Regions from separate parts of the Kitasatospora sp. NPDC093550 genome, predicted to be linked through region 3. Evidence: riboswitches for the same ligand, from Rfam matches in the RefSeq annotation. Region 3 holds a riboswitch; each other region holds the start of a gene.
The links. A riboswitch is a leader RNA that binds a small molecule or an ion and turns the genes downstream of it on or off. The one in region 3 is predicted to bind thiamine pyrophosphate.
Positions count from the first base shown of each region.

Region 1: it holds a riboswitch for thiamine pyrophosphate, as region 3 does, so the genes downstream of both, thiO (glycine oxidase ThiO) here and thiC (phosphomethylpyrimidine synthase ThiC) in region 3, are expected to answer to the same signal.
Region 2: it holds a riboswitch for thiamine pyrophosphate, as region 3 does, so the genes downstream of both, ACIRD3_RS23705 (purine-cytosine permease family protein) here and thiC (phosphomethylpyrimidine synthase ThiC) in region 3, are expected to answer to the same signal.

Region 1 covers NZ_JBIWJF010000026.1:9,292-12,556, reverse strand. The annotation lists gene ACIRD3_RS31490 (thiazole synthase) at 1-34, opposite strand, end outside; gene thiS (sulfur carrier protein ThiS) at 36-272, opposite strand; gene thiO (glycine oxidase ThiO) at 269-1,450, opposite strand; TPP riboswitch at 1,445-1,557, opposite strand; gene ACIRD3_RS31475 (NAD(P)/FAD-dependent oxidoreductase) at 1,733-2,938, shown strand; gene ACIRD3_RS31470 (Rv2175c family DNA-binding protein) at 2,992-3,265, shown strand, end outside.
Region 2 covers NZ_JBIWJF010000015.1:1,348-4,612, forward strand. The annotation lists gene ACIRD3_RS23700 (glycerophosphodiester phosphodiesterase family protein) at 1-436, opposite strand, end outside; gene ACIRD3_RS23705 (purine-cytosine permease family protein) at 555-1,967, opposite strand; TPP riboswitch at 1,960-2,106, opposite strand; gene ACIRD3_RS23710 (S1C family serine protease) at 2,315-3,265, shown strand, end outside.
Region 3 covers NZ_JBIWJF010000018.1:13,628-16,892, forward strand. The annotation lists gene ACIRD3_RS26620 (cupin domain-containing protein) at 1-219, shown strand, start outside; gene tenA (thiaminase II) at 297-965, shown strand; gene ACIRD3_RS26630 (DUF5326 family protein) at 1,214-1,414, shown strand; TPP riboswitch at 1,578-1,713, shown strand; gene thiC (phosphomethylpyrimidine synthase ThiC) at 1,708-3,265, shown strand, end outside.

The sequences.
Region 1 (3,265 bases), on a different contig from region 3:
TCGTCCCGGCGATGGTCAGCAGGTCGTCAGCCATCTCAGCCTCCCTGCACGGCGGTGAGGATCTCGACCCGGTCGCCCGTGCGCAGCGGTGTCCCGGACCACGAACTGCGGGGCACCACGGCCTCGTTGAGCGCGGCGGCGACACCGGTGTTGGCCCGGCTGACGGTGGCCACCAGGTCGGCGAGGGTCGTCGCGGCGGGCAGCTCGCGGGGCTCGCCGTTGACGGTCAGGGTGATCGGAGCAGTGGTCTCGGGCGGTGCGATCTCGGTCATGCCAGGGCCTTCGCGGTGGAGCGGTCGGAGGAGAACCGGGTGGGGGTGAACGGCTGTGCCAGGGCGGGGAGTTCGCCGGTGGCCAGATACTCGGAGACCAGGTCGGCGGTCACCGGCGTGAGCAGGACGCCGTTGCGGTAGTGGCCGGTGGCGGCGACCAGCCCGGGCAGGGACGTCGGGCCCAGCAGCGGCGCGTTGTCGGGCGAGCCCGGGCGCAGGCCGGCCGAGGTCTCCAGCAGCGGGAGTTCGGTGATGCCCGGCACCAACTCATGGGCATCGCGCAGGAGTTCGTACACCCCGCCGGCGGTGACCGTGGTGTCGTACCCCTGTTCCTCGGTGGTCGCCCCGATCACCAGCTCGCCGTTCTCCCGGGGCACCAGGTAGATGTGCTGACCACGCACCACGGCACGGACGTTGCGGGAGAGGAACGGCCGGTAGGCGTCCGGGATCCGCAGGCGCAGCACCTGGCCCTTCACCGGGCGGATCGCGGGCAGCACGCCCTCGGGCAGCCCGGCCAGCCGGTGGCTGTGCGGGCCGGCCGCGAGCACGACCTGCCCGGCGGTCACCGTCCCGTCCGTGCTCAGCCGGGCGCCGACCGCGCGGCCGCCCTCGACCAGCAGCTCCACCGCCTCGGCCGGGCGGACGGCCACGCCCGCGTGCTCCGCGGCCGCCCGCAGCGCGGTCAGCAGCCGGCGGCCGTCCACCTGGTGGTCGTCCGCGACGTGCAGGCCGCCGCGCACCCCGGGGGCGAGCATCGGCTCCAGCCTGCGGGCCTCCCGGCCGGTCAGCCAGGTCGAGTCCAGGCCCAGCCGCCGGTGGAAGGCGTGCAGTTCGCGCAGCTCCTCGCGGTCGTCGGAGTCCAGTGCGACGGCGACGGTGCCGCACTGCCGGTAGCCGGTGTCCCGGCCGCCGCTCGCCTCGCTGAGCTCGGCGGCGAAGGCCTCGTACCGCTGGTTCGAGGCCAGGCCGAGGCGCAGCAGCGGCTCCTCGCCGTACTGGAGCTCGGTGACCGGGGCGAGCATCCCGGCGGCGACCTTGGCCGCCCCGCCGCCGGGGGAGGGGTCGACCACGACGGTCCGCAGCCCGCGCTGCGCCGTCCGCCAGGCGACGGCGAGGCCGATGATGCCCCCGCCGATCACCAGGACGTCGGCGTCGGCGTCCGATGGCACGCGTGTCACAGCTGCTCTTCTCCCTTCGCCGGTATGACCCGGATCAGGTTCGGACGGTCGCAGGCCGTGTCAGCCCGCCTCTCAGCCCGGTTCGCCGGGCTCCCGCGATGGTGCCCCCACCATAACGCCGGGGCCGGGCGCGGCCGAAGGGCCGTACGAAGGGTGGACGGGGATGGGGGCGGGGGCGGGGTGTGCCTGCGGCGGGCGTGGTCGGGGGTTGGTGGGTGGGGCGTGGCCGCAGCCCGGTGCGAGGGTGGACGGGCCCCGGGGGGTGCGGCCGCGCTGAGTACAGTGACGGGCGTGGCAGAGCTGAGCGGTACGGATCGGGTGGTCGTCGTCGGGGCCGGGCTGGCCGGGGCGCAGTGCGTCCTGAAGCTGCGGCACGGCGGGTGGCGGGGGCGGATCACGCTGGTCGGCGAGGAGCCGCACGTGCCGTACGACCGGCCGCCGCTCTCCAAGGACGTGCTGCTCGGCAAGAGCGACAGCACCACCCTGGACATCGACTACGCGCACCTGGGCATCGAGGTCCTGACCGGCCGCCGGGCCACCGGCCTCACCCCCGGCGTGCTGCACACCGACCGGGGCGACCTCCCGTACGGCTCGCTGGTGATCGCCACCGGCGCCGTCCCGCGCGCGCTGCCCGGCGCCGAGCGGGCGCACCTGCTGCACACCCTGGACGACGCGCTGGCGCTGCGCGCCCTGCTGCGCCCCGGTCTGCGGCTGGTACTGGTGGGCGCGGGCTGGATCGGCGCCGAGGTGTCCACCGCGGCGCGCGAGGCGGGCTGCGAGGTGACGGTCGTCGAGGCGGGCCCGGCGCCGTTGCCCGGCGCGCTGCCGACCGCGGTCGGCTCGGCGATGGCCGCCTGGTACGCCGAGGCCGGCATCGACCTGCGCTGCGGGGTCGGGGTGGCCGCCGTCGAGCCGGGCGCGGTGCTGCTGGCGGACGGCTCGCACCTGCCCGCCGACGAGGTGGTGGTCGGGATCGGCGCCCGGCCCGCGACCGCGTGGCTGGCCGGCTCCGGCGTCGAGCTGGACGGGACCGGCGCCGTCGTGGTGGACGAGCGGCTGCGCACCGGTGTGCCGGGCGTGTTCGCGGCCGGCGACTGCGTCAGCTACCCCTCGGCCCGGGCCGGTGCCCGGCTGGCCGTCCAGCACTGGGACCACGCGCTGCAGTCCGGCGAGGCGGTGGCGGCCGCCGTCCTCGGCGCGGAGGCGTCGCCGTACGACCCGGTGCCGTACTTCTGGTCGGAGCAGTTCGGTCGGATGGTCCAGTACGCGGGCCGGCACGCCGAGGGCGACGAGCTGCTGTGGCGCGGTGGCCCGCGGGACGCGTCCTGGGCGGTGCTCTGGCTGCGCGACGGGGTGCCGAGCGCGCTGCTGACGGTGGACCGGCCGCGCGACCTCACCCAGGGGCGGAAGCTGATCGAGCGCGGCACGGCGCTGGATCCGGCCCGGGCGGCCGACCCGGCGGTGCCGCTGAAGGCGGCCGTGGCGTAGCCGCCGGGCGGGGGCGTGTGCGCGGCGGGGCACTGAGGTGGCAGTCTGGTGCCGTGAGTGAGATCGATGCCAAGACCGAAGCCCTGGTTCCCGAGTGGCTGTACCTGCCCGACATCTCCGAGCGGTGGGGTGTGCTGGTCACCGAGGTCCGCAACATGGTGAAGAAGGGTGACCTGATCGCGGTCCGCCGCGGTCCCAACAAGTCGCTGCAGGTGCCCGCCGCCTTCATCGACGAGCACGGCCCGGTGAAGCACTTCATCGGCCTGCTGACCGTGCTGCGCGACAGCGGGTTCAGCGATCAGGAGATCATCGAGTGGATGTTCACCG
Region 2 (3,265 bases), on a different contig from region 3:
GCAGCTCGGTCTCCACCAGGCCGCGGAAGCGCACCGGGTGCTTGGTCTCGATGGCGAGGTCCACCGGCCGGCCGCAGTCCACCACCAGCTCCAGCAGACGCTCCAGGGTGAGCACGCCGCGCAGCTCGGGGTCGGTGCTGGGGCGGCCGGTCTTCCAGGCGCCGAAGTCGTACGACTCCAGCTCGGCGAGCGTCATGGCGGAGACGGTGCCCCGGCCGTTGGAGACCCGGCCGATCCGCCGGTCGTGCACGCAGACCAGGTGGCCGTCGGCCGTCACGCGGACGTCGCACTCCACCGCGTCGGCGCCCTCGTCGAGGGCGCGCCGGTAGGCCGCGAGGGTGTGTTCGGGCAGGGCGGCGGAGGAACCGCGGTGGGCGATCACCTGGACGGGCGACGCGGTGCGCGCCGCCGTCGAGGACAGGTCTGGGCTGGTCACGGGGCCAACGATAGGCGGCCGAGGTGAAGCGGGGGCGAAGACGGTCCCAATCCGCGGGGCCGTCCGCGGGCCCTCCGGCGCCGGTACCGGGGTCGGTGCCCGGCGCCGGAGGGCGGCGTCAGCGCGCGGCGCGGCGGGAGAGCGGGGTGAGCGCCCAGGTGGCCAGGGCCGGCACCAGGAAGGCGAACAGCGAGGCGGAGGTCCACTCCTGCGGGGTGAAGTGCAGGGTCTCCTGGGCGGAGGTCCAGAAGTCCGTCCACCAGCCGGCCACCTTGGTCGGTGCGATGAACTGGTAGACGGCGAAGCCCAGCAGCCACGGCAGCAGCATCGTCCAGCGGGACGGCGCGTCCTCGGAGAGGTCCCAGCCGCGGCGCCCGGCGCCGAGGAAGAAGTCCACCGCCAGCACCGCCAGCAGCGGCACGAACACCGAGCCGATCAGGCCGAGGAAGTTGTAGTAGCTGTCGGTGAACTGGTCGATCTGCAGCGCCAGCACGGTGGTCAGCGCGCCGATCCCGCCGCTCAGCACCCGCCGGTCGACCTTCGGCAGCAGGTTCTGCACCGACATCGCGGTCGAGTACACGTTGGCGAAGGACTGGTCCGTCTCGCGCAGCACCAGCACCAGCAGGAACAGCCAGCCGGCCCAGACGCCGAGGAAGGAGTCGAAGATCTTGTCGGGGTCGCCGCCGGACTGCAGCAGCGCCATCAGGCCGAGCACGTAGCACCAGACCTGGGCGATCGTGTAGCCGGAGAAGCTGCCCCAGAACGCCGAGCGCGGGGTGCGCGAGTGCCGGGTGTAGTCGGCGGCCAGCGGCACGAAGGAGATGGACACGGCGATCATCGCGTCGGTCGCGCCCAGGAAACCGTGCCAGTTGCCGGCGCCCGGGTCGGGCACGCCCTGGCGGCCCAGCTGGACGGTGAAGTACACCATCGCGACCGCCACCGCGCCGGCGACGAAGCGGCGCAGCACCGCGATCGAGCCCAGCGGCCAGATGGTCAGCGCGGTCGTCAGCGCGCCCGCGAGCAGCACGAACAGCCAGCGGTAGCCGGTGGTGTGGGCGACGGTCTGGGCGCCCGCCGAGATGGTCAGCAGCTCGAACACGCCCCAGCCGACGCACTGCACGATGTTCAGCACCGTCGGCAGGTAGGACAGCCGGGTGCCGAACAGCCCGCGCAGGCTGGCCATCGCGGGGGCACCGGTCCTGGCACCGATCAGCGCGGCCACGCCGAGCATCGCGGTGCCGACCGCCGTACCGACGGCGATCGCGGTCACCGAGGCGGCCAGCGAGAGCTCGCTGCCGGGGGCGCCGAGCACGGTGGCGGCGGTGGAGAAGCCGATCAGGCTGACGCCCAGGTTCATCCAGAGCGCGAAGTGGTCCCGGAAGCGCAGCGTGCGCGGCGGCTCGGTGTCCAGGACCAGCGGCGCCTCGGCGCGCTCGGGCCGGTCCAGGACGGCGGTGGCCGAGGCCGGGTGGTCGGGGAAATCCTTGGACGCGGGTGCGCCCGAAGAAGAGGATGGCGAAGCAGGCGGCATGGCCGATACTCCCTACGCCGGCATTACCCGGACAGGTTCCGGCGGTCAGCGCCCCCTCGGCCGTCCGCCTCGCTCGCGTGGCGTACGGTCGACATGCGCACTCTCAGCCTGGTCGGTCCAAGCTCCCGCGTGTCAGTTTGGAGCGACAGGCTAACCGGCACGGGGGCGAACGCCAAGGCCAGGGCGGGTGCCGTCCGCATCGCGGGACGCCCGGCGGGGGCGGCGAACCATCGGCCGTCGGCGCGGGCTAAGGATTCTTATGAGTTCTTCAGAGGGGTCCTTACGACAACCGAATCGGCAATGCGAAAAACTATGGTCCTTGGTTCTGCCAGCTATGGAGGTCGTCCGTGAGCACCGAGCGCGAGGTTGGGCCCACCGGGCCGCAGGGGGAGCAGCCCGCAGGCCCGGAGGCGGCTGAGTCCGCTTCCGAAGCCCCCGCTCAGGGCGGGCACAAGCCGACCATGGCGTTCCGCCGGGTCCCCGAGCCGCAGGCCGCCCCGGTCGACGCCGGTGAGGCGGCCGACGCCGCTCCGGCGGACGGCGGGCACAAGCCGACCATGGCGTTCAGCCGGGTCCCCGAGCCCGAGGCGGCGCCCGCGGCGCCCCCGGCGGCCGAGGCCGCGCCGGCGGAGGGCGGGCACCGGCCCACCGTCGCCCTCACCAAGGTCCCCGAGCCGGAGGCGCCCGCCGCGCCGGTCGCGTCGGCCGCCGAGGAGCCGGCCGTCGACCCGGCCACCGGGTACATCGACGCGCCGCCGCCGGTCCTGCCCCCCGCCGCGGCCGCTCCCGCCGCGGCCCAGGCCGCGCCCGCGGCCCCGGCACTGCCGCCGGCCGCCAACCCGTACGCCACCCCGACCCACGGCGTGCCCGCCGCCGGTGCGCACGACCCGTACGGCACCGCCCCGGCCGCGCCCGCCGCGCACGCCCACCACCCCTTCGGCGCCGGCCAGCCGCTCGGCGGCTGGGGCCCGACCCACGACGCCGCCGGCGGCGCGGGCTTCCCCGGCGGCCCGGCCGGCCCGCTCGGCTACCCGGGTGAGCACCCCGGCGGCCCGCACGGCGGCGGCCCGCGCAAGAAGCGCGGCGGACTGGTCGCCCTGATCGCGGCCGTCGCGCTGGTCGCCGGGGTGGCCGGCGGCGCGCTCGGCGTGACCATCGCCGACCGCAACCCCGGCTCCAGCTCGGCGGACGACCACCGCAGCACCACCGTCCAGGCCAGCGACACCCAGAAGAACGAGCCCGCCCCCGGCTCGATCGCCGCGATCGCCCAGAAGGCGCTGCCCAGCGTCGTCACCATC
Region 3 (3,265 bases):
TACGCGCTCTCCCCCGGCGACACCGACCCGCAGACCGCGCACGACCAGGACGAGATCTACCAGGTGATCAGCGGCCGCGCCGAGCTGACCGTCGGCGCCGAGACCGCGGCCGTCGGGCGCGGCACCGTCGTGTACGTCCCGGCCGGGACCCCGCACCGGTTCCACCACGTCACCGAGGAGCTGCGGGTGCTGGTGGTGTTCTCCCCGCCGGAGGACTGAGCAGCCGGAGGACTGAGCAGTCGGGCGGGACCGGACCGGGCGGCCCGGTCCGCGCGCGGCCGTTTAGGGTCGGCGGCATGACCCGCAGCCTCACCGAAGAACTCTGGTCCGCCATCGAGCCGGTCTACGCCGAGATCCTGGCCCACCCCTTCCTGGCCGGCCTCACCGACGGCACCCTGCCGCGCGAGGCCTTCCGCCACTTCGTCGTCCAGGACTCGCACTACCTGCGCGACTACGCCCGCGCCCTCGCCGTCTGCGCCGCCAAGGCGCCCGGCGAGGAGGACGTCCGGGCCTTCGCCGACGACGCGGTCGGCGCGCTGGCCGCCGAGCAGGGCATGCACGCCGAGTTCCTGACCGCCTTCGGCGGCACCGCCGAGCAGGCCGCCGCCGAGCCGGTGCTGCCCACCACCCGGGCCTACACCAGCTACCTGCTGGCCACCGTCTACGGCGGCTCCTTCGCCGAGGCGGTCGGCGCGGTGCTGCCCTGCTACTGGATCTACGCCCGGGTCGGCGAGGCGCTGCTCGCCCAGGGCTCCCCCGACCCGCTCTACGCCCGGTGGATCGCGACCTACGGCGACGAGGCGTTCCAGTCGGTGGTCCGCCGGGTGCTGGCCCTCACCGACCGGATCGGCGAGGAGCTCTCGACGGCCGAACGCCGCAGGGTGGTGGAGCACTTCGTGACCACCTCGCGCTACGAGTGGATGTTCTGGGACGCCGCCTGGCGCGGCGAGCGCTGGCCGGTCTGACCGGCGGCGGAGCCGGCCGGTGCGGGTGTCCGACGGCTCCCGGGGACCTGCTCCGGGGAGCTTCCCGGGGTTCTTCCCGGAGGTCGGCCGGGGGTGTTCCCGGGGGTCGGGCTCGGGGTGATCTCGGGGTTCTCTCCGGGCCGTTGGGCCTCGTTCCGGCACTCCGGCCCCCGTACGATCGACGTATCGAAAGCAAGCGGGATGCGGCTCCGGACGGCGGCCGACCCGAGGGGAGAAGAGGATCCGACATGGCTGAGCTCTGGAAGTCGCTGCCCTCCTGGGTGCGCAACATCGTCATCCCGGTGCTGGTCCTGGTGCTGGCCTGGAACATCGTCGCCTTCGTGTTCGGCGTGGTCGGGTTCCTGCTGGGCATCGTGATCAAGCTGCTGGTGGTGGTGGGCATCGCGGCCGCCGTGGTGATCCTGGTGAAGAAGGCGGCCAAGAGCTGACCCTGCTCCCCCAACCGCCGCCCTGAGGCCCGGCCCCCGTCACGGGGAGCCGGGCCTCGGCCGTTCCCGGGCGTCGGTCGCCGTTCCCGGGGCCGGGGGACGGACCCGCTCTGGACCTGCGGCAATCGGCTCGCTACGGTGTTGGGCGTCATGTGCAGGCAACCGCCTGCGACGCGGGAGCTCGGAGCACCGGGCTGAGAGGGCGCTGACCGGACCGTCGACGGACGGACCGACGGCTGCGTCGACCGCAGGAACCTGGACCGGGTAATGCCGGCGTAGGGAGTAGAGGTCAGATGACCACGTTCGAAGCACAGCCGCAGTCTGCCCAGAGCGCCCCCAGCAGTGAGCGCACCGGCTACCCGACCCCGGCCTGGCGCAAGGCGCACCGCGAGGGATCCCGCCCCGACCTGCGGGTCCCGTACCGCGAGGTGCTGCTCACCAACGGCAGGACCGTCCCGCTGTACGACACCTCCGGCCCGTACACCGACCCGTCGTACGAGCCCGACGTGCGCCGCGGCCTGCCCGCGCTGCGCGACGCCTGGATCCGCCAGCGCGGCGACGTCGAGGAGTACGACGGCCGCGAGCCGCGCCCCGAGGACGACGGGATCAAGCACACCGCGCCGCGCGGCGGCAACCTGCGCAACCTGGACGCCGTCTTCCCCGGCCGCCCGCGCCGCCCGCTGCGCGGCCGCGGCGGCGTCGCCGTCACCCAACTCGCTTACGCCAAGCGCGGCGTGGTGACCCCGGAGATGGAGTTCGTGGCGCTGCGCGAGGGCCTCGCGCCCGAGTTCGTGCGCGAGGAGGTGGCCCGCGGACGGGCCGTCATCCCGGTCAACGTGAACCACCCGGAGGTGGAGCCGGCCATCATCGGCACCAACTTCCTGGTGAAGATCAACGCCAACATCGGCAACTCCGCCGTCACCTCCTCGATCGAGGAGGAGGTGGAGAAGATGACGTGGGCCACCCGTTGGGGCGCCGACACCGTCATGGACCTCTCCACCGGCCGCAACATCCACACCACCCGCGAGTGGATCCTGCGCAACTCCCCCGTGCCGATCGGCACCGTGCCGCTCTACCAGGCCCTGGAGAAGGTGGACGGCAAGGCCGAGGAGCTGAGCTGGGAGGTCTACCGGGACACCGTCATCGAGCAGTGCGAGCAGGGCGTCGACTACATGACCGTCCACGCCGGCGTGCTGCTGCGCTACGTCCCGCTGACCGCCCGCCGCAAGACCGGCATCGTCTCGCGCGGCGGCTCGATCATGGCCGCCTGGTGCCTGGCGCACCACCGGGAGAACTTCCTCTACACCAACTTCGAGGAACTCTGCGACATCCTCGCCGCCTACGACGTGACCTTCTCGCTCGGTGACGGCCTGCGCCCCGGCTCGATCGCCGACGCCAACGACGAGGCGCAGTTCGCCGAGCTGCAGACCCTCGGCGAGCTCGGCCGGATCGCCCGCGAGCGCGACGTCCAGGTGATGATCGAGGGCCCGGGACACGTCCCGATGCACAAGATCAAGGAGAACATGGATCTCCAGAAGGAGATCTGCGACGAGGCGCCGTTCTACACCCTCGGCCCGCTGACCACGGACGTCGCCCCCGGCTACGACCACATCACCTCGGGCATCGGCGCCGCGATGATCGCCTGGTGGGGCACCGCGATGCTCTGCTACGTCACGCCCAAGGAGCACCTGGGCCTGCCCAACCGCGACGACGTCAAGACCGGTGTGATCACCTACAAGATCGCCGCCCACGCCGCCGACCTCGCCAAGGGCCACCCCGGCGCCCAGGAATGGGACGACGCCCTCTCCGACGCCCGCTTCGAGTTCCGCTGGGAGGACCAGTTCAACCTGG